3 regions of the Bradyrhizobium sp. AUGA SZCCT0105 genome follow, and region 3 is predicted to be linked to each of the others. Evidence: predicted binding sites of a transcription regulator. Region 3 holds the regulator's gene; each other region holds the start of a gene.

Evidence for each region. The regulator PhoB, encoded in region 3, activates phosphate uptake and scavenging genes when phosphate is short. The targets are predictions, from matches to a motif close to TGTCATNNANCTGTCAT.
Region 1: a site for PhoB is predicted at 1,943-1,959, ahead of JQ573_RS01325 (acetoacetate decarboxylase). Genes of this name have one in related genera too.
Region 2: a site for PhoB is predicted at 5,699-5,715, ahead of ppk2 (polyphosphate kinase 2). Genes of this name have one in related genera too.

The regions. Positions count from the first base shown of each region.
Region 1 is NZ_JAFCMK010000001.1:297,472-308,059, reverse strand. It holds gene JQ573_RS01330 (MFS transporter) at 1-981, shown strand, start outside; gene JQ573_RS01325 (acetoacetate decarboxylase) at 995-1,780, opposite strand; gene JQ573_RS01320 (patatin-like phospholipase family protein) at 2,002-3,165, shown strand; gene JQ573_RS01315 (acyl-CoA carboxylase subunit beta) at 3,282-4,841, opposite strand; gene JQ573_RS01310 (IclR family transcriptional regulator) at 4,771-5,745, opposite strand; gene JQ573_RS01305 (acetyl-CoA carboxylase biotin carboxyl carrier protein subunit) at 5,876-6,097, shown strand; gene glsA (glutaminase A) at 6,384-8,243, shown strand; gene JQ573_RS01295 (carboxymuconolactone decarboxylase family protein) at 8,455-8,982, opposite strand; gene JQ573_RS01290 (Zn-ribbon domain-containing OB-fold protein) at 9,403-9,762, opposite strand; partial or broken gene JQ573_RS01285 (thiolase family protein) at 9,759-10,588, opposite strand, start outside.
Region 2 is NZ_JAFCMK010000001.1:1,313,049-1,323,636, forward strand. It holds gene JQ573_RS06020 (zinc-binding dehydrogenase) at 1-354, shown strand, start outside; gene JQ573_RS06025 (SDR family NAD(P)-dependent oxidoreductase) at 520-1,278, shown strand; gene JQ573_RS06030 (FAD-binding oxidoreductase) at 1,283-2,542, shown strand; gene JQ573_RS06035 (amino acid ABC transporter permease) at 2,613-3,281, shown strand; gene JQ573_RS06040 (transporter substrate-binding domain-containing protein) at 3,498-4,376, opposite strand; gene ppk2 (polyphosphate kinase 2) at 4,697-5,644, opposite strand; gene JQ573_RS06050 (fumarylacetoacetate hydrolase family protein) at 5,792-6,964, shown strand; gene JQ573_RS40070 (hypothetical protein) at 7,086-7,280, opposite strand; gene JQ573_RS06060 (Spy/CpxP family protein refolding chaperone) at 7,501-8,613, opposite strand; gene JQ573_RS40075 (hypothetical protein) at 8,736-9,041, opposite strand; gene JQ573_RS06065 (Lrp/AsnC family transcriptional regulator) at 9,635-10,096, opposite strand; gene JQ573_RS06070 (transketolase) at 10,227-10,588, shown strand, end outside.
Region 3 is NZ_JAFCMK010000008.1:322,216-332,803, reverse strand. It holds gene JQ573_RS32595 (lysylphosphatidylglycerol synthase domain-containing protein) at 1-128, shown strand, start outside; gene JQ573_RS32590 (ATP-binding protein) at 213-1,526, shown strand; gene pstS (phosphate ABC transporter substrate-binding protein PstS) at 1,663-2,673, shown strand; gene pstC (phosphate ABC transporter permease subunit PstC) at 2,902-3,891, shown strand; gene pstA (phosphate ABC transporter permease PstA) at 3,896-4,741, shown strand; gene pstB (phosphate ABC transporter ATP-binding protein PstB) at 4,738-5,556, shown strand; gene phoU (phosphate signaling complex protein PhoU) at 5,654-6,370, shown strand; gene phoB (phosphate regulon transcriptional regulator PhoB) at 6,501-7,211, shown strand; gene JQ573_RS32555 (GcrA family cell cycle regulator) at 7,529-8,041, opposite strand; gene JQ573_RS32550 (aspartate aminotransferase family protein) at 8,538-9,743, shown strand; gene argF (ornithine carbamoyltransferase) at 9,743-10,588, shown strand, end outside.

The sequences.
Region 1 (10,588 bases), on a different contig from region 3:
TGGCAGCTCATCCTGTTGTGGGGCGTGGTGATCGGGATCGGCACCGGCATGACCGCGCTGGTGCTCGGCGCGACGATCGCGACGCGCTGGTTCGTTGCGCGACGCGGCCTCGTGATCGGCATGCTCACTGCGAGCGTCGCGACCGGACAGCTCGCCTTCCTGCCGCTGCTCGCGACCATCACCGATCGCTACGGCTGGCGCGTCGCGCTTGGCCTCGTCTGCGTCATGCTCGGCGTCGCCGCCTTTGCCGTGCTGATGGTGATGCGCGACCGGCCGAGCGATGTCGGCCTGCGTCCGTTCGGCGACGAGGGCACCGCGCCGCTCCCCGCGCCGCCGCCGGCCAACGCGCCAATCATGGCGGCCGCGCTCGGCACGCTGCGCGACTCCTCGAAATCGTCGGTGTTCTGGATCCTGTTCGCGACCTTCTTCGTCTGCGGCGCCTCGACCAACGGCCTCGTCCAGGTCCACCTGATCCCGATGTGCCTCGACTACGGCATTCCGCAGGTGCAGGCCGCGAGCCTGCTCGCCGCGATGGGCATCTTCGATTTCTTCGGCACCATCATCTCGGGCTGGCTGTCGGACCGCTTCGACAATCGCCGGCTGCTGTTCTGGTATTACGGCCTGCGCGGGCTGTCGCTGCTGTATCTGCCGTACTCCGACTTCACCTTCTACGGCCTGTCGCTGTTTGCGATGTTCTACGGGCTCGACTGGATCGCGACCGTGCCGCCGACGGTGCGCCTGACCGCACAGCGCTTCGGCGCCGAGCGCGCCAATCTGGTGTTCGGCTGGATCTTCGCCGGGCATCAGCTCGGCGCCGGCGCCGCCGCGTTCGGCGCCGGGCTGTCGCGCACGCTCTATGCGAGCTATCTGCCGGCATTCTTCATCGCCGGCGCGCTCTGCGTGATCGCCGCGCTGAGTGTGCTGGCGATCTCGCGGCCGCAGCCCAAGGTCGCGCCGGAGGCGAAGCCGGTCGCGGCCTGATCGAGCCTCGCTGCTACTCCGCAGCGAGACCGGTCGGTGCCGCCGCCTCTGCGACGTCCTTGTTGTAGTCGTGCAGGACGCGGCCGAACGGCAGCGTCAAATCGGCGATGTAATGATGCGCGCCGACGACGCGCTTGACCGGGAAGTCCGCGACCGGTGCGTTGACGTGCGGCACGAGATGCAGTCGGCCCGGCCCGATCCACGATCCCTTGACGACGATGTCGGTCAGGTTGATCGCAACCAGCTGGCAGATCTCGAGATGACCGTCGACACCGGGGATCATCTTCAGATTGACTTGCGTCTTCGACAACGTGGCACGGGTGATGTCGCCATTGCCCGCCATGCTCTCGTGCTTGTAGCCCATCGTGCCCATCGCGACGAGCTGGCCGGCATATTCCAGCGTGCCGGTCAGCGTGTCCTTGACGATCTCGAGCTTGGGATGCGCGTACTTCTTCGGAAAGCCCCAGATCTCGCGGCCGGCCGCGATCGGCGGATCATCGTCGAGATACATCTGGCAGACGAAGTTGACCTCTTCGCCATGCAGCCGCGCGGGGATCACGAGGCCGGACTCGGTGTAGCTGCCGAAGCCGGAGCTGTCGGGCATCTTGATCCATTCGTAATGCACGATCGCCTGCTCGATCGGCTCCAGCGGCTCAGGCAGGCCGGCGCGGATCAGCTCCGGATCGGTCTCGTAGGTGATGACGAGGAATTCGCGATCGATGAAGCGGTACGGTCCAGCGGGATAGCTCGGACCGGCAGCCGGCATGGACGGAAGCTTGAGCAGATCTTCCCTGCGCATCGCAATAACCCCCTGTTCGGAAATATTGCGCGGAGGCTAGCGGCCGAGATTGACAGCGATATGAGGGATTTCCGTCACGGGCATGACCCGCGTTTCCCTGATCAGGCCAATGCTAACCATGCAGGCAGGCATGGCGGATGCGCCGTGCGCCGGCGCGGCACTTGTCATCACGGCGTCATCGGCACCCTGAATTCTCGCCGCAATTTTTTGGAGTGTCTGATATGGACGCGCGTACCCCTCATGTCGACGATATCGATCACGCGACGCCCGGCTGGCGTCCCGAAGGATGCGATCGCGTGGCGCTGGTACTGCAGGGCGGCGGCGCGCTCGGTGCCTATCAGGCCGGCGTCTATCAGGCGCTGCACGAATCCAATATCGAACCCGACTGGGTCTGCGGCGTCTCGATCGGCGCGATCAACTCGGCGATCATCGCCGGCAATCCGCCCGAGAAGCGGCTGGAGCGGCTGCACACATTCTGGGATCGCATCACCGGCCGCAAGATCTGGCACTACACCCCGGACGGCGACATCTTCCGTAAAGCGCGCAACTTCACCAGCTCATGGTTGACGACGACGCTCGGACAGCCCGGCTTCTTTACCCCGCATCAGACCAATCCGTGGCTCAGCCCGGCCGGTGCGCGCACCGCGACCAGCTATTACGACACGGCGCCCTTGCGTGACTCGCTGCTCGAGCTGGTCGATTTCGACCGCATCAATTCCAAGAAGATGCGCTTTGCGGTCGGCGCGGTGAACGTGCTGTCCGGCAACTTCATCTATTTCGACAATGCCCATGACGAGATCATCCCCGAGCACATCATGGCAAGCGGCGCACTGCCGCCAGCGCTGCCGATGGTGAAGGTCGGGACCGATCATTTCTGGGACGGCGGCATTGTCTCCAACACGCCGCTGCAGCACCTGCTCGACCAGGAGGACAATGCCAACTCGCTGGTGTTCCAGGTCGACCTGTTCTCGGCGCGCGGCGCGCTGCCGCGCGACATCCAGGACGTGATGGCCCGCCACAAGGACATCATGTATTCGTCGCGCACCCGCTACAACACCGACGTCTACCGCAAGACCTACAACCTGCGCACGGCCCTGCACAACGCGCTGTCAAAGATTCCCGATGACCATCTGTCGGAAGACGAACGCCAGCTCAAGAAAGCAAACAGCCGGCTGCCCGGGATCACGCTGTTGCAGCTGATCTATCAGCAGAAGGCCTATGAGGGCGACGCCAAGGACCACGAATTCTCCGGCACCTCGATGCGCGAGCACTGGGCGAGCGGACACGAGGACACCAAGCGCTCGCTGAAGCGGCGCGAATGGATCAAGATGCCCGAGAACGGCATGGGCATCGTGATCCACGACGTGCATCGCGAAGCGGAATAGATAAGGTCGCTCCTTCGACCGTCATTGCGAGCGAAGCGAAGCAATCCATGTCACCGCTTGCGGAGATATGGATTGCTTCGTCGCTGCGCTCCTCGCAATGACGATTGGGAGAGCTCCTACGGCCGCGTCGACATGTTGCTCGGCGGCCCGGCCTTGCGGATCGGCTCGGCGAGACGCGCGAACTCGCAGAGCAGCGAGCGGGTCTTGCGCGGATCGATCACCTCCTCGACCCAGAACTTCTCGGCCGAGCGGAACGGCGAGCGCAGCTTGTTGAGGCGATCCTCGATCTCGCGCAACTTGGCCGCGGGATCGGCGGCGGCGTCGATCTCGGCGCGATAGGCGGCCTCGATGCCGCCCTCGAGCGGCAGCGAGCCCCAATAGGCCGACGGCCAAGCATAGCGCATCGAGAAGCGGTTGGCCGGCTGATGTACCACACCGGCGACGCCGAAGGCGTTGCGGATGATGATGGTGCACCACGGCACCGTGCTCTGGTTGACCGCCGCCATCGCCCGCACGCCGTGGCGGATAGTCGCCGACTTCTCGGCCTCGAGCCCGATCATGAAGCCGGGGCAATCCATCAGATAGACCACCGGCAGATGGAAGGTCTCGGCGAAGTCGACCCAGCGCACCACCTTCTGGCAGGCGTCCGCGGTCCACGAGCCGCCGTAGTGGAAGGGATCGCTGGCGAGCAGCAGCACTGCCCTGCCCTCGATCCGCGCCAGTCCGGTGATCACAGGCCGTCCGAAATTGGCGGCGACTTCGAAGAACGAGCCCTTGTCGACGACCGCATCGATGATCGGCCGCATCTTGTAGACCTGCTTGCGGTTGCGCGGCACGGCCTTCAGCAGCGATTCCTCGGCACGCTCCGGATCGTCGGTGCAGGGAATGGTCGGCGGCAGATCGTAGACCGACGCCGGCAGATAGGACAGGAAGCGCCGCGCGCAATCGAACGCCTCCTCTTCCGTCTCGACCGCCTGATCGATCGCGCCGGCGCGGGTCTGGATGTCGGCGCCGCCGAGCTCCTGCTTGGTCAGATCCTGACCCAGGCGCTTCACCACAGGCGGGCCGGCGACGAACATCGCGGAGCTCTTGGTCATCACAGAGTAATGCGTGGCCGCCAGCCGCGCCGCACCTAAGCCTGCGACCGAGCCGAGCCCGAGCCCGACCACCGGCACGCGCGCCAGATTGGCGGTCGTGTACCAGTACCAGCGCGTGCCGCCGACACCGCCGGGCAGATTGGCTGCGCCCCTGGTCTCGATCGTCTTCACCGAGCCGCCGCCGCCCGAGCCTTCGATCACGCGGACGATCGGCAGGCGGAAGTCGTGCGCCATCTCCTCCGCCATCAACGGCTTGGCGGAAATCGATGCATCGGCCGAGCCGCCGCGCACGGTGAAATCGTCGCCGACCACGACCACGGTGCGGCCATCGACCCGGGCGCGGCCGAACACGCAATTCGCCGGCGTCAGATGCTTGAGTTCGTTGCTCTCGTCGTATTCGGCGATGCCGGAGATGGCACCGACCTCATGAAAGCTGTTCTGGTCGACGAGCTTGTCGATACGCTCACGAACCGTGAGCCGGCCCTGGTCGCGTTGCCGCTTGACCTTGTCAACGCCTCCCATCTCCCGCGCGAACGCTTCGCGCCGGGCGAGGTCGTCGAGTTCCGGCTTCCAGTTCATTCATTGCCTCCGTCTTGATGATTTTGTTGTTGTTATGGGCGGCCACCGGAAGCGACTTGCGTTCGATCCGATTGCTGAAGATGTCGCCGTCGGCGCCTTCGAGCAGGCTGCCGACCGCGGCGGCGAGGTCGACCATCAGCGGCGCGACCTCGCGATGCAGCCGCTGCTCGTCATACATCGCCGAGAGCAGGCCGATCGTGGTGACCACATAGGTCTGGTATTGCGGTGACCACAGCGGCACCGCGACGCCGTTGATGTGCGGGCTCCACAGGCCGCAGGCGACGACGTAGCCGTGCTCCTGCAGATGACGGCGGTTGGCCGCGATGCGCGGCGTCAGCATCTTGGCGCTGTCCGGCAGTTCGCCTTCCATCTCTGATATCAGCGCATCACCGATCGCGGGATCGAGCGCCGCAGTGTAGGCGTGGCCTGCCGCGGTGGTCGCCATCGAGATGCGGCTGCCGGTGGCTTCATGCAGGCCGAGCGCGTTCGCCGCACGGGCGAACTCCAGATAGACCAGCTGAAAGCGGTCGGGGATGACGAAGCCCACGGTGCCCGGCAACTGATCGGCGACATCCTGCAAACGCAGCCGGATCAGGTTGCGCAGCTGTAGCCCCTTCATCATCGAGGTGCTCATCGCGACCGCGCTCGGGCCGATGCGATATTTCTGATCGCGCGGCAGATAGACGAGCTGTCCCATCCGCGTCAGCGTATGCGTCAAGCGCGACACCGTCGAACGCGGCAGGCCGCAGCGGTTCGAGATTTCGAGATTGCCGAGTCGCGCTTCGTGCCCTTCGAAGCACCGCAACACATCAAACGCGCGCGACACCACCTGGATGACATCGCCATCGCCAGTCTCGCTGGCGAGCATTCCCTGCCGGCTAAGCCGTTCCGAGCGCCGTCCCATTTGTTTTGGCTCCATTCCGTCTTGCGGAATAAAATTCCACTTGCAGAAGAAGCTACCTCAGGCAATCTGCCGCCACAACAAAAAGCCGTTCGCCGGATGAAATTTCCGCAAGACGGTATCGGAGAGTGGAATGCCAGAGATCAAGGTTGTGACCGAAGTTGCCGGGCGCGTTTGCGCGCTTCCTGTTGAGGCCGGCAGCAATATCGGCAATGGCGACGAGATCGCGTTCGTCGAAGCGATGAAGATGGAAATACCGGTCACGTCGACGACAGCAGGCAAAATCAAGTCGATTCTGGTCAGGATTGATGACGTCATCGCCGAGGGCCAGGCCGTCGCGATCGTCGAGACCTGACCGCGCACCGTCCGGCCGCGCGCGCGGACCAAATTCCCGCGTACTTCGTCCTCCGACGGCCACCCCTTTGGAGCAGCGCTGCGTCGGACGCTGTCTTGCTTGCGAAACATTTCCGGGCGAAACGTTTCGTATAACGAAACAAATACCGAGCAATCGCTCGCTTTGGGATCATCGGTTCGGAGAGCGCAGCCGTCGAACGGCGTCCGATCCGGACCGGTCGCCTCACACCTGACGTCGGTGCGCGCTCAGTTGCGCGCGCCCTGATTGCGTTGCACAACAGGAGGCGATGAAACGATCGCCTCCTCCCGTCACCGCCACCACCACGGCCTGGTCCAGCTCGAAGCCGCCGCTGCTGCGGTTTCTGCACGCTTGTTACGCAGACTTCCTGCCGGAGGCCGGCGGCGCGGTGGCCGACTACATTCCCGAACTGGGCAAGGCGGACCCTGCCCATTTTGGCATCAGCCTCGCGACGCTCGACGGCCATGTCTATGAGGTCGGCGACACCAGGGTGCCCTTCACCATCCAGTCGATGTCAAAACCGTTCGTGTTCGCGCTGGCGCTCGACACGCTGGGCGCCGAACGGGTGGAGAGCGTGATCGGCGTCGAGCCGTCCGGCGACCCCTTCAATTCGATCCGGCTCAATGCTGATAACCACCCGTTCAATGCGATGGTGAATGCCGGCGCGATCGCCTGCTCCAGCCTGCTCCATGCCGACAAGGGCGACGGCGCATTCGACTACATCCGGCAGGCGCTCGGCCGCTTCGCCGGCCGCGAGCTCGATGTCGACGAGGCGGTCTATGCCTCCGAGAGCGCCACCGGCGACCGCAACCGGGCGATCGGCTATCTGCTGCGCACCAACAGCGTGATCACCGAGAACGTGCCTGCGGTGCTCGATGTCTATTTCCGGCAATGCGCCATCCTCGTCACCGCGCGCGATACCGCCGTGATGGCGGCGACGCTGGCCAACCGCGGCATCAATCCGCTGACCGGCGAGCAGGTGGTGACGCCCTACGCGATCGCGCGCACGCTGTCGGTGATGACCTCGTCGGGGATGTACGACTACGCTGGCGAATGGATCTACCGCGTCGGCATCCCCGCCAAAAGCGGCGTCGGCGGCGGCATCCTGGCGGCGCTGCCGGCGCGGCTCGGGCTCGGCAGCTACTCGCCAAAGCTCGACAAGCACGGCAACAGCGTGCGCGGCATCAAGGTCTGCGAGGCGCTGTCGGGGCATTACGACCTGCACATGCTGAACCGCAGCGACGACGCCCGCCACAGCATCATCGCCGACTACAATATCGGCAAGAACCCGTCGCGCCGGGTGCGCCGGCCGCAGGAGCAGGAGATCCTGGCAAAGCACTTCCAGGAGGTGCGCGTGATCGAGCTGGTCGGCACGCTGTCGCTCTCCAATGTCGACTATGTCTCGCGCCGCCTCGCCGGCAGCCCGCGGCCGGAGTTCGTGATCTTCGACCTGCGCCGTGTCACCGCGACGACCCGCGCCGGTGCCCGGCTGGTGGCGGAGGCGTTCCACGAGCTGGCCGAGCTCGGCGTCACCGTGATCCTCTCCGGCATCAAGCGGACCTCGCGCGAATGGACCACGATCAGCGAGTGGACCAACCGGCTCGGCAACATCAGGGATTTCTATCTGCTCGACACCGCGATCGAATGGGCCGAGGACCAGATCGTCTACCGCTATGGCGGCTCGATCGACTTCCTTGAGACCACAGAGCTTGCCGAGCAGCCGCTGCTCGCGGGATTGAGTGAGGCTGAGATCGCCGATCTCACCACGCTTTGCACGGTCAGGACCTACCAGCCCAACGAGAAGATCATCGCCGCGGGCAGTGAGGCGACCTCGCTGTTCTTCCTGCGCAGCGGCGTCGTCCACGTCACCCTGCCCGACGGCATCCGGCTCGCGACCCTGACCGCCGGCATGGCGTTCGGCGAGATGGCGCTGCTGGAGCCGAAGCGCTCGGCGGACGTGCTCGCCGACATGTCGGCCACCGCCTACGAGGTGGAGATCAGGGATTTCGAGCGCTTCCGCGAGCAGCACCCGCGCGCTAGCGAACGGATCATGCGCAACCTCGCGCAAATCCTCGCCGACCGGCTGATCGTGGCGAATGCGAAGGTGGATCTGCTGACGTCGGGGTAGTTGCTGTTTCCCCCTCGCCCCGTTCTTACGGGGAGAGGGCTGGGGTGAGGGGCTGCATCCGCGCAATGACCGAGAGACGAACTCGCGGAGAGCCCCCTCACCCGGACCGCATTCCGCTTCGCTCCATGCAGTCCGGCCTCTCCCCGCATCCGCCTTCGCCAAGGCTTCGGCGGGACAGGCGCGGGGCGAGGCAAGAGAGTGCGGCTCGCGCCTAGCTCACCACTTCCGTCACCGGCTGCATATCGATCTCGAACGTCTCGAGAAATTTCGACGTCATGACGTAGAAGCCGACCGAGAGCTGCAACTCGATCAGCGCGGCCGGCGTCAACAGTGCCGCGATCGCTTTGAAGGTCGCGTCCGTCGGCTTCTTCAGCTTGACGACCTCATCGGTGAAGGTGAGCGCCGCGCGCTGCACCTCGTTGAAGCAGCTCGCGGACTGCCAGTTCTCCAGCGCTGCGTTCTGCTCGTCGGTGACGCCGACATTCTTCCCGATGCGCTTGTGCGCGACGATCTCGTAGGGCGCCTCGCAGAGAATGCCGGTGCGCGTGATCGCGAGCTCGCGCACGATCGGATCGAGCTCGCCCTTGTGGCGGATCGCGCCGCCGAGCCGGCAATATTGTTCAAAGTAGCTCGGCGAATGCGCCATCATGCGAAAGATGTTGGCGTTGCGGTTCTTGTCGAGGATCTCGCGGGTGCGCGGGCTTGCCTTCGCGGGATCGGAGTAGTCGATACGGGCCATTTCCTAACCTTGATCTCTGTCGTTTCTGTCGGGTTCCGAAACAGTATCCGCCGCCCGTCGCAGGAGCAACACGCGCGAGTCAAATTGCCGCCGCATTCCCAGACAACCCTGACACAGTCGATGTTCGCTGAGTGGGGACTCATCAAAAGCGAATGCTCGACGCGGGGTGTTCCGAGTACAAAATCTGGCCGTCGTGCGCGCAATTTGCGCAACGATGAGTCACGCCCAAGTCTAGGGGAAACGCATGAAGGAAGCCACCAAGAGGGCGGCCTCGGAAGCGCTTGCGCAAATGCTGGCGGTGACGGCGATGCTCGTCATCGCCAGCTTTGTCTTTTATTGGCGATAGTATCCGTAAACTATGAGGGGCAAGAGCGAACCAATTCAGCCTGGTTTCGCGTTCTGACTGGATCGTTCGGCCCCTCATTTCGCCTTTGCGAAATACGGAACCAGCCGTCCCGCGAATTGCGTGAAGCGCGCCAAAACCTTGTCGCCGATGGCGAGGTCGTTGTCGCCATGCGCCATCAAGCGAAAGCCCTCGTCGGCATCCACGAGCACGATGTTGTAGGGCACATGCGCCCGGGTCTCCGGCGTCGCAGCGCGGCAGACCAGTGACGTCGCATACACCGTCCCTGCTCCGCTCGCGCGATGCTCGGCAAGATCAGGCGAGCCGCAGGCCGCGCAGAAGCTGCGGCGGAAATATTGCCGCGCGCCGCAGGCGTTGCAGGTCTGATAGACGATGGCTTCCGCGCCCCTGGTCCAGTCAGCGATCGGTTCGCTCATCGCACGCGCTCCAGGAACATGCTGACGTGGGAGGACAGCACGCCGCCGTCGCCGTGCAGCAACGCAACCGAGGCGTCGCGGACCTGGCGATTGTCGGCGCGGCCGGTCATCTGCAGATGGGTTTCGACCAGATGCGCCATCGCGCCGCCGACGCCGCAATGGCCATAGCTGAGCAGCCCGCCATGGGTGTTGAGCGGCATCTCGCCATCCTGATTGAAATAGCCGGCGCGCACCCGCGCGGCCGCCTCGCCGCGCTTGGCGAGGCCGAGATCCTCCAGCAGCATCGCGAGCGTGATCGTGAAGCTGTCGTAGACCGCGGCGCGCGACACCCGACACTTCTTTCGCCTTCGCGATCGAGATCTCCGCGCCGAGCTCACTCAGCGCGGGCGCGGCCGTGACGTGCTGATGGGTGTGCGCCTGGGCGCAGCCGCGGATGCGAACCCGCCGCGCGCCGGTCGGCTCGCGGCTGATCACGCAGGCGGCGCCGCCGTCGGAGACCGGGCAGCAGTCGAGCAGTTTGAGCGGCATCGCCACCGGCTTCGAGGCCATCACGTCGGAAACCGTGATCGGCTCGTGGAATTGAGCGCCGGGATGCATCAGCGCGTGCTTGCGCATCAGCACCGCGAACTCGGCAAGGTCCTCTTGCGTGAGGCCGTATTCATGCATGTAGCGCGTCGCGACCAGGCCGTAATAGGCCGGGATCGTCGGCCCCAGCGTCACCTCGTAGTCGGGATGGCCGACCTGGGCCAGCGCCTGGATCGAGGCGTCGCGGCTCTGCCCGGTCAGGCGATTCTCGCCGCCGACCACCAGCACGTGTTTTGCGACA
Region 2 (10,588 bases), on a different contig from region 3:
CTGCTGCCGCCGCTGAAGCCCGCGCTGATCTTCGAATGCGTCGGCGTGCCCGGCGTGTTGCAGCAGGTGTTCGAGGGCGCCCCGCGCAGCGCCCGTGTCGTCGTGGTCGGGGTCTGCATGGAGACCGACAAGTCCGAGCCGATGCTCGGCATCATCAAGGAGCTCAACGTCCAGTACGTGCTCGGCTACACGCCGGAGGAGTTCGCCTATTCGCTGCGTCTGATCGCGGAAGGCCAGGTCGATGCGGCATCACTCGTGACCGGCCGCGTCGGCATCAACGGCGTCGCGCAGGCCTTTGCCGATCTCGCCAATCCCGAGGCGCACACCAAGATCCTGGTTGAGCCGTGGCGTTGAGCACGGTTTTGTAGGGTGGGTTAGCCGAAGGCGTAACCCACCATCTTTTTCAAGACACGAAGTCGGTGGGTTACGCTGCGCTAACCCACCCTACAGATCGGCCGCGCGGTTTGCATTTCGTGACACCGAATCTATAGTTCGCTGTCGTCTGGAAGCATCTACCTCATGCGCGTTTCAATCATCACGGGAGGCGGCTCCGGCATCGGCGCCGCGGTTGCGCGCCGGCTCGCCGGCCCCGATCAGGGGCTGATGCTGCATGGCCAGGGTGCCGAGGCCAGCGGGCTCGCGCGGCTGAATTCGGTTGCGGAGGAATGCCGCAGCAAGGGCGCCAAGGTCGCGGTCTCTACCGGCGATCTGGCCGGGGCCGGCGCGGGTACGTCGCTGGTCGCGGCTGCGCGCGCCGCTTTCGGGCCGATCGATGCCATTGTGCACGCCGCGGGCTTTGCCGATCGCCGCGATTTCGCCAGCCTGCCGCGCGACGCGCTGGAGCGCGCCTTTGCCGTGATGGCGGCGGCATTCCACGAGATCGCGGCGGCCGCGCTGCCCGATCTCGCGCGCAGCGCGCAGGGCCGCGTTGTCGCGGTCTCCAGTTTCGGACCGCATCGCTTCGTGCCGGGCGCGACCTATCCGGGATCGGCCGCCGCCAAGGCCGCGCTCGAAGTGCTGGTGAAGTCGCTCGCGATCGAGCTCGCAGCATCGGGCGCCACCTCAAATGCCGTGATGCCCGGCTACACGCGCAAGGATCCCGGCCTGTTCGGCGCGCTGGATTACTCGACCTGGGAGCGGGTGGCGAAAGCCAATCCGATGCAGCGGCTGGCCGAGCCCGACGAGGTTGCCGCGGTCGTGGCTTTCCTGCTGTCGCCGGAAGCGGGCCACATCACCGGCGCCACGCTGCCGGTCGATGGTGGCCTGACCTTGATGTGACGGCATGAGCGAGGGTGCGATAGCGCAGCAGGCTGACGTCGTCGTGCTTGGCGCAGGCATGGTCGGCGTCTCGGCCGGCCTTGCTGCACGGCAGCGCGGTCTCTCCGTCGTCATCGTCGACCGCCGCGAGCCCGGCAGCGAGACCTCCTACGGCAATGCCGGCATCATCTCTTCCGGCTCGATCCTGCCGCTCAACACGCCACAGCTTTTGAAGAACCTGCCGAAATATCTCACCAACACGCATCCGGCGCTGCGCTGGAATCTTCCGTGGGCGCTCGCCAATGCCGGCTGGGTGATCCGCTTCCTCGCCGCGGCGACACCGTCGCAGACCAGGCCGCGCGCCGCCGCGTTGCACGGCCTGATCGGGACATCGCTGGCGCTGCATCGCGACTGGATCGTGCAGGCGGGCGCCGGCCATCGCATCAGAGAGACCGGCTGGCTCAAGGCCTGGCGCGGCGACGGGCTTGCATCCGCCAAAGCCGAGCAGGCGGCACTCGCCGAATTCGGCATCAAAAGCGAGGTGCTCGATCGCCAGGCGATCTCCGCGCTCGAGCCGAACATCATCCCCGCCTACAGCACGGGCCTGCTGCACACCCAGACGGCATCGGTCGATTCACCGGGCGCGGTGGTCAAGGCCTATGCGCAGATGCTCGCCGCCGGCGGCGGCACCGTGCGGCGATCCGAGATCCGACGGATCGAACAACAAGACGACGGCTGGCGCGTGCAGCTGGCCGACGGCGCGATCGCCGCGCGCCACGTCGTGGTCGCGCTCGGGCCGTGGTCGGCCGAATTGTTGCGGCCGCTCGGCTATCGCGTGCCCCTGGCGTTCGAGCGCGGCTATCACCAGCATTTCGTGCCGAACCCGGCACGCAAATTGCTGCGGCCGATCCATGATGCGGAGGGGGCATTTCTGATGACGCCGATGGAGCAGGGCGTTCGCGTCACCAGCGGCGTCGAGCTGACCGCGCGCGATGCGCCGTCGAACTATGCGCAGCTCGAGGCGGTGGTGCCGATGGCGCGCAGCGTGGTCGAATTCGGCGAAGCGGTCGGCGAGCGCTGGCGCGGCGCGCGGCCGACGCTGCCGGACAGCCTGCCGATGATCGGCGAAACGCCGCGGCATCACGGTCTCTGGCTCGCCTTCGGCAACCAGCATATCGGCTTCACCACCGGTCCGGGAACGGGCGCCGCGGTCGCGGCAATGATCGCAGGCGCCGCGCCGCCATTCGACGTGAAGGCCTTTTCGCCGGGCCGGTATATCGCGTGACTCGCGCGAGGCCGCCTGCGATGCTGGGAACGCAAGGCGAGCGCAAGACGCGCGGCAACCGAGGGGCAGGATGAACTACGTCTGGGATTTCGGGATCCTCGCCAAGTACAGCCATCTGTTCTGGCTCGGGCTCGGTTGGACCATGGCCTACACAATCGGCACCATCATTCTGGGGACTCTGATCGGCCTGATCGTCGGCATGCTGCGGCTGCGGCGCATTCCGGTGATCGACTGGCTCCTGATCGCCTATATCGAGCTGTTCCGCTGCACGCCGCTGCTGGTGCAGATCATCTGGTTCTACTACGCGTTTCCGGTCGTGATCGGCGTCAACATCCCGGCGCATGTAGCAGCGGTCAGTGTGCTGTCGCTCTATGGCGGCGCGTTCTATGCCGAGATCGTACGCGGCTCGATCGAGAGCGTGCCGGTCGGGCAGTGGGACGCGGCGAAGGCGCTCGGCTTCCGCGGCTGGCGCCTGATGCGGCTCGTGATCCTGCCGCAGGCGCTGAAGCCGATGATGGCGCCCTATGTCAACCAGTCGGTGACGCAGCTGAAGAACACCTCGCTGGTCTCGATCATCGCGGTGCCCGATCTCGTCTACAACGCCACCCTGATCAACGCCGACACCTATCGGCCGCTCGAGGTCTACACCATCGTGGCGCTGATCTATTTCGCGATCCTGTTTCCCTCGACGCTGGTGGCAAGGCGGCTGGAGCGCGGGCTGACCTACGACAAGGTGTGATCGTTCTTCTCCCTCTCCCCGTTCTTACGGGGAGAGGGTCGGGGTGAGGGGTTGCTTCCACGAGTCTGGATCGCGGTGAGACCTGTACCCCCCACCCGGATCGCATCTGGCGATGCGACATAGCCGAAGCTCCGCTTCGGCGTTCTTGAGAGACGGCCGCCAAAGGCGGTCTTCGCCTCTCCCCGCAAGCGGGGCGAGGTGAAGACGAGCGCGCGGCTAGATACTCAGCTCCACCGGCACGTCCTCCGGCTTGACGCCGGCGAGGCCGAGGCCCTTGACGAACCATTCGCGCATCTGGCCGATGCCGCGGTTATAGTCGACCCACACGGACAGGAAATCGCGCCAGCGCTTGTCTTGCTCGCGCCGCACCGCCATGCCGCTCGCGATCGTCACCGAGGGCGAGGCCAGGATCTTGTAGGTGCCGAGGTTCGGGTTCTTGGCGATCGCGGTCAGCCCGAGCACCAGCGCGTTGACCACGCAATCGACGCGGCCCGACGACATTTCCAGCATCACCTCGTCGCGCGACTTCAGTGACTTGATGGTGGCGTTCGGCGCAAAGCGCCGCGCCACCGCCTCATTGGCCGATCCGACGTCAACCGCGATCTTGACCTCGGGCTTGTTGATGTCGGCCCAGGTCTTGGCCTCCAGGCCCTTTTTCAGCATCGCGCCGAACGGATGCGGAAACACCAGGTTGGTGAAATCCACCACCAGCGCCCGCTGCGGGGTCGGGTTGAGCGCAAAGCCGAGGTCGATCTTGTTGGCCTGCAGATCAAGAATCGAATTGCCGTAGGTCGACTCGACATACTCGAGCTTGACGTCGAGCAGCTTGGCGAGGTCGTTCGCCATCTCGATCGAGAAACCGGACCAGGTGCCGGTGGCGAGATCCTTGTTGAAATAGGGCAGCTCGCCCGGCAGCACCGCGATCCGCAGCACCTTGTTGGCCCTGATGCGATCCAGGGTGTTGTCGGCTTGGGTCTGCGCCGAGGCCGGGGTTGCCATGGCGGCCGCCAGCGCCGCGCCGCTGCCGATCCCGAGCGCATAGCGCAGCGCGTCGCGGCGATCTTCGGAAATTGTGATGTCGTCGGATTGAGTCAAGCGGGCCTCCCTGCACCAGATCGGAGGAAGCCTAGCGTCGGTATCCGGTGCCAGCAAGTGCGCGCGCCTGCGCCATTGGTAGGCGAGGGGTGGCTATTTCTTCACCTCGCCCCGCGTGTGGGGAGAGGCGAAGGCCGCCTTTTGCGGCCGTCTCTCAAGAACGCCGAAGCGGAGCTTCGGCTATGTCGCATCGCAGATGCAATCCGGGTGAGGGGGAGTCTCCGCGGGCTCGTCTGTCGTCGTACTTGCGGAGGCAGCCCCTCACCCCAACCCTCTCCCCGTAAGAACGAGGCGAGGGAGCGCAGTCTCGCCCGGTCCGATCAATACGTTCCCGGCACGTACATCTCCGGCGGGATCGGGCCGCGGTGGTAGTCGGGGTTGCGGACCCGCGGCGGCAGCACCACCGGTTGGTGCGTGACCTGCTGATACGGGATCTGGGTCAACAGGTGCGAGATGCAGTTCAGCCGGGCGCGCTTCTTGTCGACGGCATCGACGATCCACCACGGCGAGTCCTGCAGGTGCGTGCGCTCCAGCATCGTTTCCTTGGCCTTGGTGTAGAGCTCCCAGCGGGTCCGCGCCTCGACATCCATCGGGCTCAGCTTCCACTGCTTCAGCGGATCGTGAATCCGCATCGAGAAGCGGAACGCCTGTTCCTCGTCGGTGATCGAGAACCAGTATTTCAGCAGGATGATGCCGGAGCGGATCAGCATGCGCTCGAATTCCGGCACCGACCTGAAGAACTCCTCATACTGGTCGTCGTTGCAGAACCCCATCACCTTCTCGACGCCGGCGCGGTTGTACCAGCTGCGGTCGAACAGCACGATCTCGCCGCCGGCCGGCAGATGCGAGACATAGCGCTGGAAATACCATTGCGTGCGTTCGCGCTCGTTCGGCGCCGGCAGCGCCGCGACACGGCAGATGCGCGGGTTGAGCCGCTGGGTGATGCGCTTGATGACACCGCCCTTGCCGGCGGAATCGCGGCCCTCGAACAGCACGACGACCTTCTTCTTCTCGTGCTGCACCCAGTCCTGCAACTTGACCAGCTCGCCCTGCAACCGCAGCAATTCGCGGAAGTAGACCTTGCGATCGATCGACGGGCTTCCGGCGGCCCCGTCGTGGTCGAACTCGTCGAGCCTCACGTCGTCGAGCTCCAGCTCGAGTTCCTCGTCGAGGCTGTCGGCCATCTCCTGGTGGATGCGGGCGCGCAAGGCTTCGTCGCGCAAGGCTTCATCTCGGGTGGCTTCGTCGGTGAGGTCGGAGGCGGTCATGAAGGTCCGTCTTTCAGTATGTTAGATGGATCGACGGAAGCATTGACGGGCGATGTTACCCCTCTATGACATTGGCATGACCTCTGTTTCACGCAGCGGGCGGGACTGTGCTAACAAGCGATGACAAGATCAAAAAAGGAGACGCCGATGATTTCGCTCACGCCAAAAGACGTCCTGCCCGAGGACGGCACCGCCGGCACGCTGGTCGGACGGGTCTGGCTGCCGCAGGCGGGCGGACCCGCCGTGGTCGCGGTGCGGGGTGACGGCGTGTTCGACGTCACCGCGCGCTTCCCCACCGTGAGCGCGCTGTGCGAGGAAGCCGATCCTGCGGCCGCGTTGCGTGCCACGCGCGGCGAGCGCATCGGCGATTTTGACGCCATCCTCGCCAACACGCCGCCCGATGGTCGCGACGCGACAAGACCGCATCTGCTCGCGCCGGTCGACCTGCAGGTGCTGAAGGCCGCCGGCGTCACCTTCGCGATCTCGATGCTGGAGCGCGTGATCGAGGAGCGGGCGCGCGGCAACCCGTCGTCGGCGGAGGCTATCCGCAAGGAGGTGGTGCGCCTGGTCGGCGACGATCTCTCCAAGCTGAAGCCGGGCTCCGAGCAGGCGATGCGGTTGAAGCAGGTGCTGATCGACCAGAACGCCTGGAGCCAGTATCTCGAGGTCGGCATCGGTCCCGACGCCGAAGTGTTCACCAAGGCGCCGACGCTGTCCTCGGTCGGGTCAGGCATGGATGCCGGCCTGCATCCGAAATCGACCTGGAACAATCCGGAGCCGGAGGTCGTGCTTGTCGTCTCCGGCGCCGGCAAGATCGTCGGCGCTGCGCTCGGTAACGACGTCAACCTGCGCGATTTCGAGGGCCGCTCGGCGCTCCTGCTGTCGAAGGCCAAGGACAACAACGCCTCCTGCGCGATCGGCCCGCTGCTGCGGCTGTTCGACGCGACCTTCTCGCTCGACGACGTCAGGAAGATGGATGTCGGCCTCACCGTGAAGGGCGCCGACGGCTTCGTGCTCGAGGGCCATTCTTCGATCTCCAAAATCAGCCGCGACCCGACCGATCTGGTTGCCCAGACCATCGGGCCCGTGCATCAATATCCCGACGGCTTTGCGCTGTTCCTCGGCACGATGTTCGCACCGGTCAAGGACCGCGACGCCAAGGGCGAAGGCTTCACCCACAAGCGCGACGACATCGTCACCATCGAAGCGCCCCAGCTCGGCAAGCTCGTCAACCGCATGCGGGGCAGCGACGAATGCGAGCCCTGGACCTTCGGCGTTGGCGCGCTGATGAAGAATCTCGCGCAGCGCAAGGTGCTGTGAGGATGAGCGCTACGCGTAGGGTGGACGGGTCCGCCCCAAGGGCGGCCCGATGATAAACTCCCTGTAACCCACCGTGTCGCCTGCAGCAAAGATGGTGGGTTACGCCTTCGGCTAACCCACCCTACGCGCTGCGCGCTGACGTGCTATCTTGCTTGCTGTCGCCGCCGGCGTTGTCGAACATGTTCAGAAACCTGCGCGGCAGATCAATCGCGTGCTGCAACTTGAGGGCGCGCGGATGCATGATATTCGGAGCGACCGCTTGTCGCGCCCATGTGTGATCCAGTTCATCCTCGTTCACGCTGTTTCGCTTCAGCATACGGGCTCGACGCGAACAGAAGGAGTCGCGGACATGAGCGAGCAGCCATCGAATGGAATGCCTGATTGGCTCACGACCGACATGCTCGTGATTGCCGTCGCACTGGCCATCATCGTGGTTGGCATGTGGATCGCGCCGTAGCCTGGTGGCTCCGGCTGGTTGTCCCGCTGAGACATTGCGGGATGATGTCACCACCCTAGGCGCGAGGCGATGGCGAGCCTTACAAGCCGATCATCCGGAAGATCATGCCGCCGACATTTGGGCCATGATGGTGATGGCGGCGATGACGGCTTCGCGGCGGTTCGTCACCGCCTGCGGCGGCCATCGCGCTCCTGCCGCCGTCCCGCTCGGGGCCGACAGCGTCGAACGCGGCCTTCTGCTCGTCGCTGAGCGCGCTGTAGAAAGTGTCCACGGCCGGACGTACCGTTCCGATCGCCTGAAGCATGGAATCTAATCTGGCTCCGACCGCCGCAAGGCGTGCCGGTGGCGTGCGCGCATCGGTGGGCGGACAGGACGATTTCAGGGTGTCCTCGGCCTTTGTCGCAGCGTCCCGCAAGGCATCGAGGCTCGCCCGCTGTGCATCGGTTGGCTTGACGTTGCGTTCGATGATGTCGCCGGGCCATGCGATGGCGGCGGGCTGCGCCGTATTGCAGTTGCCGTTGTCCGCCGTCGCCTCATGCTGGCCGCGGTGCTGATCTGCCACCAGCGCGGTCACCTTCGCTTTCTGATCGTCGCTGAGCAGCCCATAGAACCTCTCCAGCGCCGGCTGAAGAATCCCGACTGCGTCGCGCATGGCCTGGAGGCGTTGCTGCATCGCGGCGAGGCGGCTCGGCGCGGTCAACGGCACGTCCTTGGGACATGAATTGAGAATGGTCGCGGACGCCTTCTGCGATGCGCTGGCGAGGTCGTCGAGCGCGGTGCTCTGCTCCGCATTGGGCTGGATGGCGCTGCGGAATTGCTCGATCGGGAAGCCCGCGATATCGCTTCTGTCGCTGCCGCACATGTCGGCAAGGGTTGTGGTCTGAGCGGTCGCGCGCGATCGACCCGTGGCCGGCGGCCGAGGACCGGCATAGCCGGGCAGGTAGTAGGCATAGCCGCTCAAGGCATCGTAGTCATAGGGACCGAACAGGCCGGCATACAGATCGCCATAGCCGTAATCCCAGAAGTACGGGTCATAGCCCCCGCCCCACCAGGCGTAGTCATAAAGATCGTAATAGGCATACGGCCAGAAGATCGGGCCGACCCAGCCATAGCCGCCATTCGGATGGCGCCACCACCCAACGCCACCCATGGCGGCTCCGGCGGCAGCCGTCGTGATCGCGGCGCGCGCCATCGGGTTGCGCAGGCCGCCCGGTCTCTGCATCGCGGCGCGGACCTGGTGCGAGGCCAACGCGTGCCCCACGGCGCTCGCATTGTGCCGCATCGCGGCGGGCGAGGCGGCATGGCGGCCGGCGGCTACGCTTGGCGCGACGCGCGCGGCATGAGCAGCAGGCCGGAATTGGTTATGACGCGCGCCGGAGCCGCCACCGAGCCGCGTGCCGGCTCGTGCAGCGGGATGAATGGTGTGAAAGCCGCCGCCACGCGCTCCGCTGGCGTGGAATCCGCCGCCGTGGAAACCACCACCGTGGAAGCCGCCTCCGCCTCCATGAAAGCCACCGCCGCCACCATGAAATCCGCCCCCGCCGCCATGAAAGCCGCCACCGCCATGACCTCCACCGCCGTGGCCGCCACCGCCACCGCCACCGCCACCGCGAGCAGCATCGGCGCTGCCTGCGAGCAGCGCAGCCGATGCCGCGACCGCGAGGATCGTGGCGAGTGCCAGCACGGTGTGTCTGCAGCGGGCAGCCCTCAGCATCTTTCCTCACCCTTCGGATACTCAGTGATGCCTGACATCAACATCGAAGGCCGCCGCCGGGTTCCCGCGACGATCTGGTCGCGGCGATCTAATTTGCCGGATGGAACCTGGGCGAGGGCAACATCCGGCTTGGTTCACCGCGGCTGAGGTGCCAATCACTGAGTTGCCCGGCGTACGGATGCGCAACTGCTTCTCCATCCGCATCTGTCATCGCCCGGCTGATCCAGTACGCCGCGGCTTCTCGGCTCAAGCACGGACGTCTCTGGAATACTGGATCACCCGCATGCGCGGGTGATGACACCGCGTGGTGTGACAACTTGAATTGCGACTTGCTCATCGTCGTCCTGACGAAAGCCAGGACCCATTACCCCAATTGTTCGTCGTTGCATGACGCTGGGGCCAGATTCCCTTCACAACCAAATGCGGTGGTTATGGGTCCTGGCTTTCGCCAGGACGACACTGTGGTGTTGGCACGGCTGGAGTTATTAACCCAGCGCCCTCACACCGGCAACGCGGTCGAATACTTCACCTGGCTCAGCGCAAAGCTCGACTCGATCGAGGCGATGCCGTCGAGCCGGGTCAGCTTGTTCTTGAGGAACGCTTCATAGGAGGAGAGGTCGGCGGCGACGACGCGCAGTAGGTAGTCGCGGTTGCCGGTCATCAGATAGCACTCGAGCACCTCGTCCCATTTCGAGATCGCGCGCGCGAAACGGTTGAGGTCTTCTTCCTTCTGGCGCGCCAGCTTGATCGAGATGAAGACCGAGACATGCAGCCCGAGCGATTTCTGATCGACGGTCGCGATGTAGCGAGAGATCACGCCGCGCTCCTCGAGCAGCTTGACCCGGCGGTGGCAGGGCGACACCGACAGCCCGACCTTGTCGGCGAGCTCCTGCATGGTCATGCGGCTGTCGGTCTGGAGCAGACTCAGGATCTTGCGGTCGATGGCGTCGAGGGCAGGCATTGGGATGAACTCGCAGGTGAGGGCCGGATTGTGGGAATTTATCCCAATTTTTCCTGTGCTGTCGCGTGGAATTGAGATTTTCGGCGGCCGCCGCCGCAGTAACATCGGCATATTCGCTGGGAGCATTGCCATGGGAATCGCGCCTGAACGCCTCGACATGCTCACAGCCCTGGCCCGCAAGGTGCTGTGGCTGTCGTCGTGGACCATCCACCACGCCAACCATGTGCGGCCCTCGGCCGACGGGCTGAAAGTCGGCGGCCATCAGGCCTCGTCAGCCTCGCTCGCCAACATCATGTCGGCGCTTTATTTCTCCGTGCTGCGCCCGCAGGACCGCGTCGCGGTGAAGCCGCATGCGAGCCCGGTGTTCCATGCGATCCAGTATCTGTTCGGCCACCAGTCCCGCGACAAGCTGGAGAATTTCCGCGGCTACAAGGGCGCGCAGTCCTATCCGTCGCGCACCAAGGACACCGACGACGTCGACTTCTCGACCGG
Region 3 (10,588 bases):
TGCTGACGTTTCGGGAGGTTATCGTCGGCGCCCGACTCAAGCGGCTGCCGCAGACTGATTCGGGTCCCCGCGCTGAGCCGCATCATGAGGCGGTTCTGGTCCGCAAGCGTGGTGATTCCGGGGTCTGACGACGCGGCCCGATGCCTCCCGAGGGAAGGTCGATTTGACCGCGCCTTGGCGAGACATGAACCGACGGGAAGAAAGCCGCCGCGATGGCCATTGACGATACGCCGCATTCGATTTTCTCGCCCTGGCCCGACCGCTTGCGCCATTCCGCGCTGATCCTGCTTGCCGCAGCGCTGGCGCTGAGCGTGGTGGTCGCGCTCGGCGAGTTGTCGCTGGTGCGCGCCTGCGTGGTGTTCGTCTGCATCGCGGCTGCGGCGCTGGTGCCATGGCGGCTGCATGATGCCGGCACCTCGCGCGAGGATGTCCGCCACGGCAATCCGGTCGAGGCGATCGCCGTCAGCGCGGTCGTCGCCGGCATGCCGGACCCGGCCGTGCTGCTCGACCGTGCCGGCCGCGTCATCCATCTCAACACCGCCGCGGCCCAGCTGGCGCCGGCGCTGCGCAAGAACGAGCTGGCGCAATTTGCCCTGCGTTCGCCGGAGATTATCACTGCGTTGCGCGAGGCGATCGCGACCACCGAGCCGCGCCGCGCCACCTACTCCGACCACGTTCCGGTCGATCGCTGGATGGAGCTGGTGATCACGCCGGTGCCGGTGCCGACCCAGTTCGGCGGCACCGAGAAGTGCATGCTGATGACCTTCCACGATCTGACGCCGCTGCGCCGGGTCGAGGAGATGCGCGCCGATTTCGTCGCCAATGCCAGCCATGAGCTGCGCACGCCGCTCGCCGCGCTGTCCGGTTTCATCGACACGCTGCAGGGGCCGGCGCGCGAGGACGCGCGGGCGCGCGAGCGCTTCCTCGGTATCATGCACACCCAGGCCACCCGCATGGCGCGGCTGATCGACGACCTGCTGTCGCTGTCGCGCGTCGAGCTGTCGGCCCATGTGCGGCCCGAGGCGTCGATCGATATCGTGCCGATCATCCGCCAGGTGGCCGACGGGCTCGAGGCGCTGGCCAGCGAGCGCCAGGTCGAGATCGACGTCGACCTGCCACCGACCCCGGTCACGATCGCCGGCGACCGCGAGGAACTGCTCCGCCTGTTCGAGAACCTGATCGAGAACGCCCTCAAATACGGCGCCTCGGGCGGCCGCGTCATAGTGTCGCTCAATCAGACCGTTTCGGGCGCATCGGGCGAGGGGAGCCCCGAAATCCGTGTCATGGTACGGGATTTCGGCCCCGGCATCGCCCCGGAGCACCTGCCGCGGCTGACCGAGCGCTTCTACCGGGTGGACGTCGGCGACAGCCGTAACCAGGGCGGAACCGGCCTCGGATTATCGCTGGTGAAACATATTCTTAACCGTCATCGCGGGCGTCTTCTGATCGAGAGCGTGCCGAAGAATGGCGCGACTTTTACCGCCTGTTTTCCCCGGCCGAAGACCCCGTTACCGACCCAAAGCTGAGCGTTTTCAGTCGCTTAGTATTGTCATCCAACTGTCATCCAACCTTCGTAAAAGCAGCACCGACCGCTCCTAGATGGACCGGCGTGGGCGCGATCGGGCGCAATTGGCGCTTCGCTCACAAGATGGAGACCACCCCATGAATTTCATCAAAGCAATCGTCGCTGCCGGCATGGTCGCCGCTTCGACGTCGGCCTTCGCTGCCGATATTACCGGCGCAGGCGCGACGTTTCCGTTCCCGATCTATTCGAAGTGGGCTGACGCCTACAAGAAGGACACCGGCAATGGCCTGAACTATCAGTCGATCGGTTCCGGCGCCGGCATCAAGCAGATCCAGGCCAAGACCGTGACCTTCGGCGCGACCGACGCGCCGCTCAAGGCCGAGCAGCTCGAGAAGGACGGCCTCGTCCAGTGGCCGATGGTGATGGGCGCGATCGTTCCGGTCGTGAACGTCGAAGGCATCAAGCCGGGCGATCTCGTGCTCTCCGGCGAAGTGCTCGGCGACATCTATCTCGGCAAGATCACCAAGTGGAATGACGCGGCGATCGCCAAGCTCAATCCGAAGCTGACCCTGCCGGCCGACGCGATCACCGTCGTGCGCCGTTCGGACGGTTCGGGCACCACCTTCAACTTCACCGACTACCTCTCCAAGTCGAACGCCGACTGGAAGTCCAAGGTCGGTTCCGGCACCGCGGTCGAGTGGCCGGTCGGCGTCGGCGCCAAGGGCAACGAAGGCGTTGCCGGCAACATCGGCCAGACCAAGAACGCGATCGGCTATGTCGAATACGCCTATGCCAAGCAGAACAAGCTGACCTACACCGCGCTGGTCAACAAGGCCGGCAAGACCGTGCAGCCGACCATCGCCGCCTTCCAGGCTGCTGCGTCGAACGCCGATTGGTCCAAGGCTCCCGGCTACTACGTGATCCTGACCGACCAGCCGGGCGAAGCCTCCTGGCCGATCACCGCGGCGACCTTCATCCTGATGCACAAGGATTCGACCGACAAGGCGGCCTCGCAGGAAGCGCTCAAGTTCTTCAAGTACGCCTTCGAGAAGGGTGGCAAGGCGGCCGAAGAGCTCGACTACATCCCGATGCCGGAATCGGTCGTCAAGCTGATCGAGAAGACCTGGTCCTCGGACATCAAGAGCTAAGTCTGACGCTTTGAACAACGCCTGTGCCACCTCTCAAGGGCGGCACAGGCGGACCGATTGAGATCCGGGCTCCATCACCGCGGCAAGTAACGCGGGGCGGGGCCCGGGCTCGCGCCCCGGGAGGCGCAACCGGAACGACGCCCGGCCAAATGCGTCAGTGAAGATCGCTTCGGGGCGTAGCGGTTTGCGTAGCTTTCACATAGTAATGAGGGGATTGGCGTGGCAGACATGGCTGTTCAGAGCGATGTGATGGAAGCCGCGGGACCTTACGATCGCGCCAAGGCCCTCAGCGCCTTCAAGCTCGGTGATCTCACCTTCTATTGGGTCACCCGCATCTCGGCGATTTCGGTCCTGTTGATCCTCGGCGGCATCATCCTGTCGCTGATCGCCGGCGCCTGGCCGGCGATGAAGGAATACGGCTTCGCCTTCCTCTGGACGCAGCGCTGGGCGCCCTCGGCCGATCCGCCGGTGCTCGGCGCGCTCGGCCCGATCTACGGCACCCTGATCACCTCGGTCATCGCGATGACGATCGCCATTCCGGTCGGCATCGGCATCGCCATCTTCCTCACCGAACTCTGCCCGCAAATGCTGCGCCGCCCGATCGGCATCGCCATCGAGCTGCTCGCCGGCATCCCCTCGATCATCTACGGCATGTGGGGCTTCTTCGTGCTGGGCCCGTTCCTGGCCAACACGTTCCAGCCCTTCATGATCAGGATATTCGAGGGCGTCCCGGTGCTGGGTGCGGTGTTCGCAGGTCCGCCGTCCTATCTCAGCCTGTTCAACGCCGCGCTGATCCTCGCCATCATGGTGCTGCCCTTCATCACCGCGATCTCGGTCGACGTGTTCAAGACCGTGCCGCCGGTGCTGAAAGAGGCCGCATACGGCATGGGCTGCACCACATGGGAAGTCGTCCGCAGCGTCGTGATCCCCTACACCCGGGTCGGCGTGATCGGCGGCATCATGCTGGCACTCGGCCGCGCCCTCGGCGAGACCATGGCGGTGACCTTCATCATCGGCAACTCGTTCCGCATCTCGTCGTCGATCTTCGCGCCGGGCACCACGATCTCGGCGGCGATCGCCTCCGAATTCGCCGAGAGCGACGGCCTGCACCAGTCCGGGCTGATCCTGCTCGGCCTCCTGCTGTTCGTGCTGACCTTCTTCGTGCTCGCCGGCGCGCGGCTGATGCTGATGCGGCTTGAAACGAAAGCGGGGAAATAGCGCCATGAACCCGATCTACAAATCCCGCCGCCGCAGCGACATCGTCATTCGCGCACTCTGTGTCGGCGCGGCGCTGTTCGGCGTCACGTGGCTGGCGCTGATCCTGTTCACGCTGGTCTATAACGGCCTTGCCGGCCTCAGCGTGCAGCTGTTCACCCAGAACACGCCGCCGCCGGGCTCGACCGAAGGCGGCCTGCTCAACGCCATCGTCGGCTCGGTCATCATGACGGTGATCGGCGTCGGCATCGGCGCGCCGCTCGGCCTGTTCGCCGGCACCTACCTCGCCGAGTACGGCAAGCACGACAAGCTCACCTCGGTGATCCGCTTCATCAACGACATCCTGCTCAGCGCGCCTTCGATCATCATCGGCCTGTTCATCTATGGCGCAGTGGTGGTGCCGATGCGCGGCTTCTCGGCGATCGCAGGCAGTCTCGCGCTCGCCGTGATCGTGATCCCGGTCGTGCTGCGCACCACCGAGGACATGCTGCTGCTGGTGCCCAATCCGCTGCGCGAGGCGGCCTCCGCGCTCGGCCTGCCGCGTTCGCTGGTGATCAAGCGGATCGCTTATCGTGCTGCGCGTAGCGGCTTGATCACCGGCGTGCTGCTGGCGACCGCCCGTGTCGCCGGTGAAACCGCGCCGCTGCTGTTCACCGCGCTGTCGAACCAGTTCTTCAGCCTGGATCTGACCAAGACCATGGCCAACCTGCCGGTGACCATCAACAACTTCGTGCAGAGCCCCTACGCCTACTGGAAAGAGCTGGCGTGGAGCGGTGCGCTGCTCATCACCTTCACTGTGCTCGCGCTGAATATCGGCGCGCGTATCCTTGGTGCCGAAAGGGCCGCAAAATGACCGAGCTTTCCGTCTCAACGACTGTCGCGAGCCACGTTCCCCAGGTGCCGCTGCCGGAAGCGCCGCCGAAAGTCACGGTGCGCAACCTCAACTTCTATTACGGCGAGCACCACGCGCTGAAGAACATCAACCTGACGCTCGGCACCAACCGCGTCACGGCGTTCATCGGCCCGTCGGGCTGCGGCAAGTCGACCCTGCTGCGCATCTTCAACCGGATGTACGATCTCTATCCGGGCCAGCGCGCGGTCGGCCAGCTGATGCTGGACCAGACCAACATTCTCGATCCCAAGCTCGACCTCAATCTGCTCCGCGCGCGGGTCGGCATGGTGTTCCAGAAGCCGACGCCGTTCCCGATGACGATCTACGAGAACATCGCCTTCGGCATCCGCCTCTACGAAAAGATCTCGAAGTCCGAGATGGACGACCGGGTCGAGAAGGCGCTGCGCGGCGGCGCGCTGTGGAATGAGGTCAAGGACAAGCTGAACGCTTCCGGCCTGTCGCTCTCCGGCGGCCAGCAGCAGCGCCTGTGCATCGCGCGCACCGTGGCGGTGCGTCCCGAGGTGATCCTGTTCGACGAGCCGTGCTCGGCGCTCGATCCGATCTCGACCGCCAAGGTCGAGGAACTGATCCAGGAGCTCTCCGAAGACTACACGATCGCAATCGTCACCCACAACATGCAGCAGGCGGCGCGCGTCTCCGACAAGACCGCCTTCATGTATCTCGGTGAGCTGATCGAGTTCGACGACACCAACAAGATCTTCACCTCGCCGAGCGATCGACGCACCCAGGACTACATCACCGGCCGGTTCGGCTAGCGCATGGTCCGCAAAATTGGGTACCGGTTTTCCGACCGGATCATGCGAAACTGAGGACACCAAATCATGATCCCCGGGATCATGAGGGAGACAAGCGATGGCTTCTGAACATACCGCCAAGGCATTCGACAGCGACCTGCAGGAGTTGACCCGCCTGGTCGCCGAGATGGGCGGCCTCGTCGAGCGGATGATCACCGAGTCGGTCGACGCGCTGATCCGTCGCGACGTCGCGCTCGGCAAGCGCGTGGTCGCCGCGGACATCGAGATCGACAATCTGCAGCGCGTGATCGAAGAGCGCGCGGTGCTGACGATCGCCCGCCGCCAGCCGATGGCGATCGACCTGCGCGAAATCGTCAGCGCGATGCGCGTGGCCACCGACCTCGAGCGGATCGGCGACCTCGCCAAGAACATGGGCAAGCGCGTCGCGGCGCTGGAAAGCGATTTCCAGCCGCTGAAGCTGATCCGCGGCCTGGAGCACATGACCGACCTCGTGCTGTCGCAGGTCAAGTCGGTGCTCGACGCCTATGCCGCGCACGACCTGCCGGCGGCGATGAACGTCTGGAAGGGCGACGAGGAGGTCGATGCGATCTGCACCTCGCTGTTCCGCGAGTTGCTGACCTACATGATGGAGGATCCGCGCAACATCTCGTTCTGCATCCATCTGATGTTCTGCGCCAAGAACATCGAGCGGATCGGCGATCACGCCACCAACATCGCCGAAACCGTGTTCTACATGATCGAGGGCCAGCAGATCACCGACAAGCGCCCGAAGGGCGACATGACCAACTTTGCCACCACGGTGCCCGGTACCTAGGACATGATCCGCAGGCGCGGAGCCGGATTGTCTTCACGACAAGTCGTTTCCGCGGGGATTATGCTCAGGAAAGCAAGCGTTTCGGTTTGCGTCTGGGCAACGGATCATCACAGAGAGAGAACTTAAGCCGATGAGCGCACGCATTCTGGTAGTCGAAGACGAGGAAGCGCTGACGACACTGTTGCGCTACAACCTCGATGCGGAAGGCTACGATGTCGAGACGGTGGGGCGCGGCGACGATGCCGACACCCGCCTGAAGGAGCGCGTTCCCGACCTCGTGGTACTGGACTGGATGCTGCCGGGCCTGTCCGGCATCGAGCTGTGCCGCCGCCTGCGGGCGCGGCCCGAGACCAAGCAGCTTCCGATCATCATGCTGACCGCGCGCGGCGAGGAGAGCGAGCGCGTGCGCGGGCTTGCCACCGGCGCCGACGACTACATCGTCAAGCCGTTCTCGGTGCCGGAACTGCTGGCACGGGTGAAGGGCCTGCTGCGCCGTGCGAGCCCGGAGCGGCTTGCGACCGTGCTGACCTATGGCGACATCGAGCTCGACCGCGAAAAGCGCCGCGTGGCGCGCTCGGGACGTCCGATCGATCTCGGTCCGACCGAGTATCGGCTGCTCGAATTCTTCCTCGAGCATCCCGGCCGCGTGTTCAGCCGCGAGCAGCTGCTCGACAGCGTCTGGGGCCGCGACATCTATATCGATGAGCGTACCGTCGACGTGCATATCGGCCGCCTGCGCAAGCTGCTCAATCCGGGCCGCGAGCAGGATCCGATCCGCACCGTGCGCGGCGCCGGCTACGCGCTCGACGACCGCTTCGCGAAGGCCGAACCGCAGCCGTAAGGCTGGCCGACAATCGTAAACCACAACACGGCGTCGTCCCGGCGAACGCCGGGACCCATAAGCCGCGGCCGGCGCAATCGGCAAGCGGCCAGACGACTTTCTAACAACGCCCATTCGTGGTTATGGGTCCCGGCGTTCGCCGGGACGACGCCGGTGATGTGACGTAGCCCGGATGGAGCGAAGCGAAATCCAGAACTTCATTCTCCGCTTCAAACACCGCGCCGGATTACGCTTCGCTCCATCCGGGCTACGAGCCACAAAAAAATCCCCGCTTTCGCGGGGATTTGTTTTTACAGTCCAGGCAGTTTCCCGAGTGCTTACTTGATCTGTGGCTTCGCCGACGGCCGGCGGCGATCGGCGGCGGGCTGATAGGCGACGCGCGAGTGATGCGCGCAATAGGGCAGACCGGCGAGCGCCTTGCCGCCGCAGAAGAAGAATTCCGGGCTCGAGGGATCGCCGACCGGCCAATGGCAGGTGGCCTCGTTGAGCTCGAGCAGCGACAGCCGCTGGCTCATCGGCACCACGTTGTCGAAGGAGATCGGATCGGGCTCCATCTCGACCTCGAAGGCGTGCGCAAGCGCAGTGTTGCCGCGCGAGACCGGGCGCGCCACCCGCATCATGTGCTGGGCGGGGCGGGCCTTGCGCTGCCGCGGCGCGGCCGTGGAGGGGGCCTTGGCGCGGCCGGAGAGGCCGAGCCGATGTACTTTGCCGATCACGGCGTTTCGCGTCACATTGCCAAGTTCCGCCGCGATCTGGCTGGCCGAGAGGCCGGATTCCCAGAGCTTCTTCAGCTGCTCGACGCGATCGTCGGACCAGGTCAATACAGTCATCACATTCTTCCTTTCGCATGGCGCCGGCCACTCATCGGAGCGGCGCTGCGAGCCAATCTGGACAAATATCCCTGCGGCCAGAATCCCTTAGCCCTCGCCGGGCACGGTGTTGCGCCCGAACGTTTACGCGAGACACGAAGGCTACTTAGAGGGTCCAGTACTGCCGCACGAGATGTCGTACCCGACAGGCCAAACGCTACAATATGGCGTGACTCTGGCGCAAGAGTCCGCGGCCGTGCGTCCACATGTTCCCACAAAGTTAAGCATTGCTATGAGGCTTTTCCACCGCACCGGAATGCTCCGGATTGCGCCGGTTTCGCATTGCAGGAAGGCCGGCAAAGGCCGGCTCCTGGCGATTGACACTGACCGGCCGCCGCATAGAATGACCCGCACGTGCCGCCCGCAAAGGCGGCCGTTTTGTTTTCCGAAGCTGGCGGTTGCTGCGTAGGCGTCAAGGCGCGCGGCGATTGACGGCTTCAAACCGGCAGTGAACGCCATGACCAACGCCTCGTCGCATCTGCTCCCCGTCTTCGCCCGGGTCGATCTCGGCTTCGAGCGCGGCGAGGGCGCCTGGCTGATCGCAACCAATGGCGACCGCTATCTCGATTTCACCTCCGGTGTCGCGGTGAACGCGCTCGGGCATGCGCATCCGCATCTGGTCAAGGCGCTGCAGGAGCAGGCGACCAAGCTCTGGCACATGTCGAACCTGTTCAAGAGCCCGGACGGCGAGGTGCTTGCGGCGCGGCTGTGCGAGCAGAGCTTTGCCGACTTCGTGTTCTTCTGCAATTCCGGCGCGGAAGCGATGGAGGGCGTGATCAAGCTGGTCCGCCACCACCACTTCTCCAAGGGCCATCCCGAACGCTACCGCATCATCACCTTCGAAGGCGCCTTCCATGGCCGCACGCTGGGCACGCTGGCCGCGACCGGCTCGGCGAAATATCTCGAGGGCTTCGGCCCGCCGATGGACGGCTTCGACCAGGTGCCGCACGGCGACATCGAGGCGGTGAAGAAGGCGATCGGCCCGCACACGGCCGGCATCCTGATCGAGCCGGTGCAGGGCGAGGGCGGCGTGCGCTCGGCGCCGCAGGCGTTCTTCAAGGCGTTGCGCGCGCTGTGTGACGAGCATGGCCTGCTGCTCGCTTTCGATGAGGTGCAGACCGGCATGGGCCGCACCGGCGAGCTGTTCGCCTACAAGCGCACCGGCGTCACGCCGGACGTGATGTCGCTGGCGAAAGCGCTCGGCGGCGGTTTCCCGATCGGCGCGGTGCTCGCGACCGCGCAGGCTGCAGCCGGCATGGCGCCGGGCTCGCACGGCTCGACTTTCGGCGGCAATCCGCTCGCGGTCGCATCCGCCAATGCCGTGCTCGACGTCATGCTCAAGCCCGGCTTCTTCGAGCATGTGCAGAAGATGTCGCTGCTGCTCAAGCAGAAGCTCGCTTCCGTCGTGGACCGCTATCCCGGCGTGCTGTCGGAGGTGCGCGGCGAGGGCCTGTTGATCGGCGTCAAGGCGGTGGTGCCGTCGGGCGATCTGATCGCCGCGCTGCGCAACGAGAAACTGCTCACCGTCGGCGCCGGCGATAATGTGGTGCGGTTCCTGGCGCCCCTGATCGTGACCGAGGCCGAGATCGACCAGTCGATCACAGCGCTCGAGCGCGCCTGCTCTGTGCTATCGGCGCCGCAGCCGAAGAAGGCGGCTGGATAATGAGCAAGCCGGTCCGTCACTTCCTCGACATCAACGAGCTGCCGCTCGCCGAGCTGCGCAACATGCTCGAAGCCGGTGCCGCCATGAAGGCGAAGCTGAAGGCGCATGAGAAGGGCAGGAAGCCGCTCGAAGGCAAGACGCTGGCGATGATCTTCGAACGCCCGTCGACCCGCACAAGGGTGTCGTTCGACGTCGGCATGCGCCAGCTCGGCGGTGAATCCATCATGCTGACCGGCGCCGAGATGCAGCTCGGCCGCGGCGAGACCATCGCCGACACCGCGCGCGTGCTGTCGCGCTATGTCGACGCGATCATGATCCGCATCCTCAACCATGACGCGCTGCTCGAGCTCGCCGCTCATGCCACCGTGCCCGTCATCAACGGGCTGACCCGGCGTTCGCATCCCTGCCAGGTGATGGCCGACCTCATGACCTATGAGGAAAACCGCGGCTCGATCGAGGGCAAGACGGTGGCCTGGACCGGCGACGACAACAACGTGCTGGCCTCCTGGGCGCACGCCGCCGAGCGGTTCAAGTTCAATCTCAACATCGCGACGCCGCCGGAGCTCTCGCCGAAGAAGCCGATGCGGGACTGGATCAAGGCCACCGGCGCGCCGATCATGCTCGGCACCGATCCGGAAGCCGCCGTGCGCGGCGCCGACTGCGTCGTCACCGACACCTGGGTGTCGATGGGCGACAAGGAGGGCGAGCACCGCCACAACGTGCTGAAGCCCTATCAGGTCAATGCCAAGCTGATGTCGCTCGCCAAGCCGGACGCGCTGTTCATGCACTGCCTGCCCGCGCATCGCGGCGAGGAGGTCACCGACGAGGTGATCGACGGCCCGCAA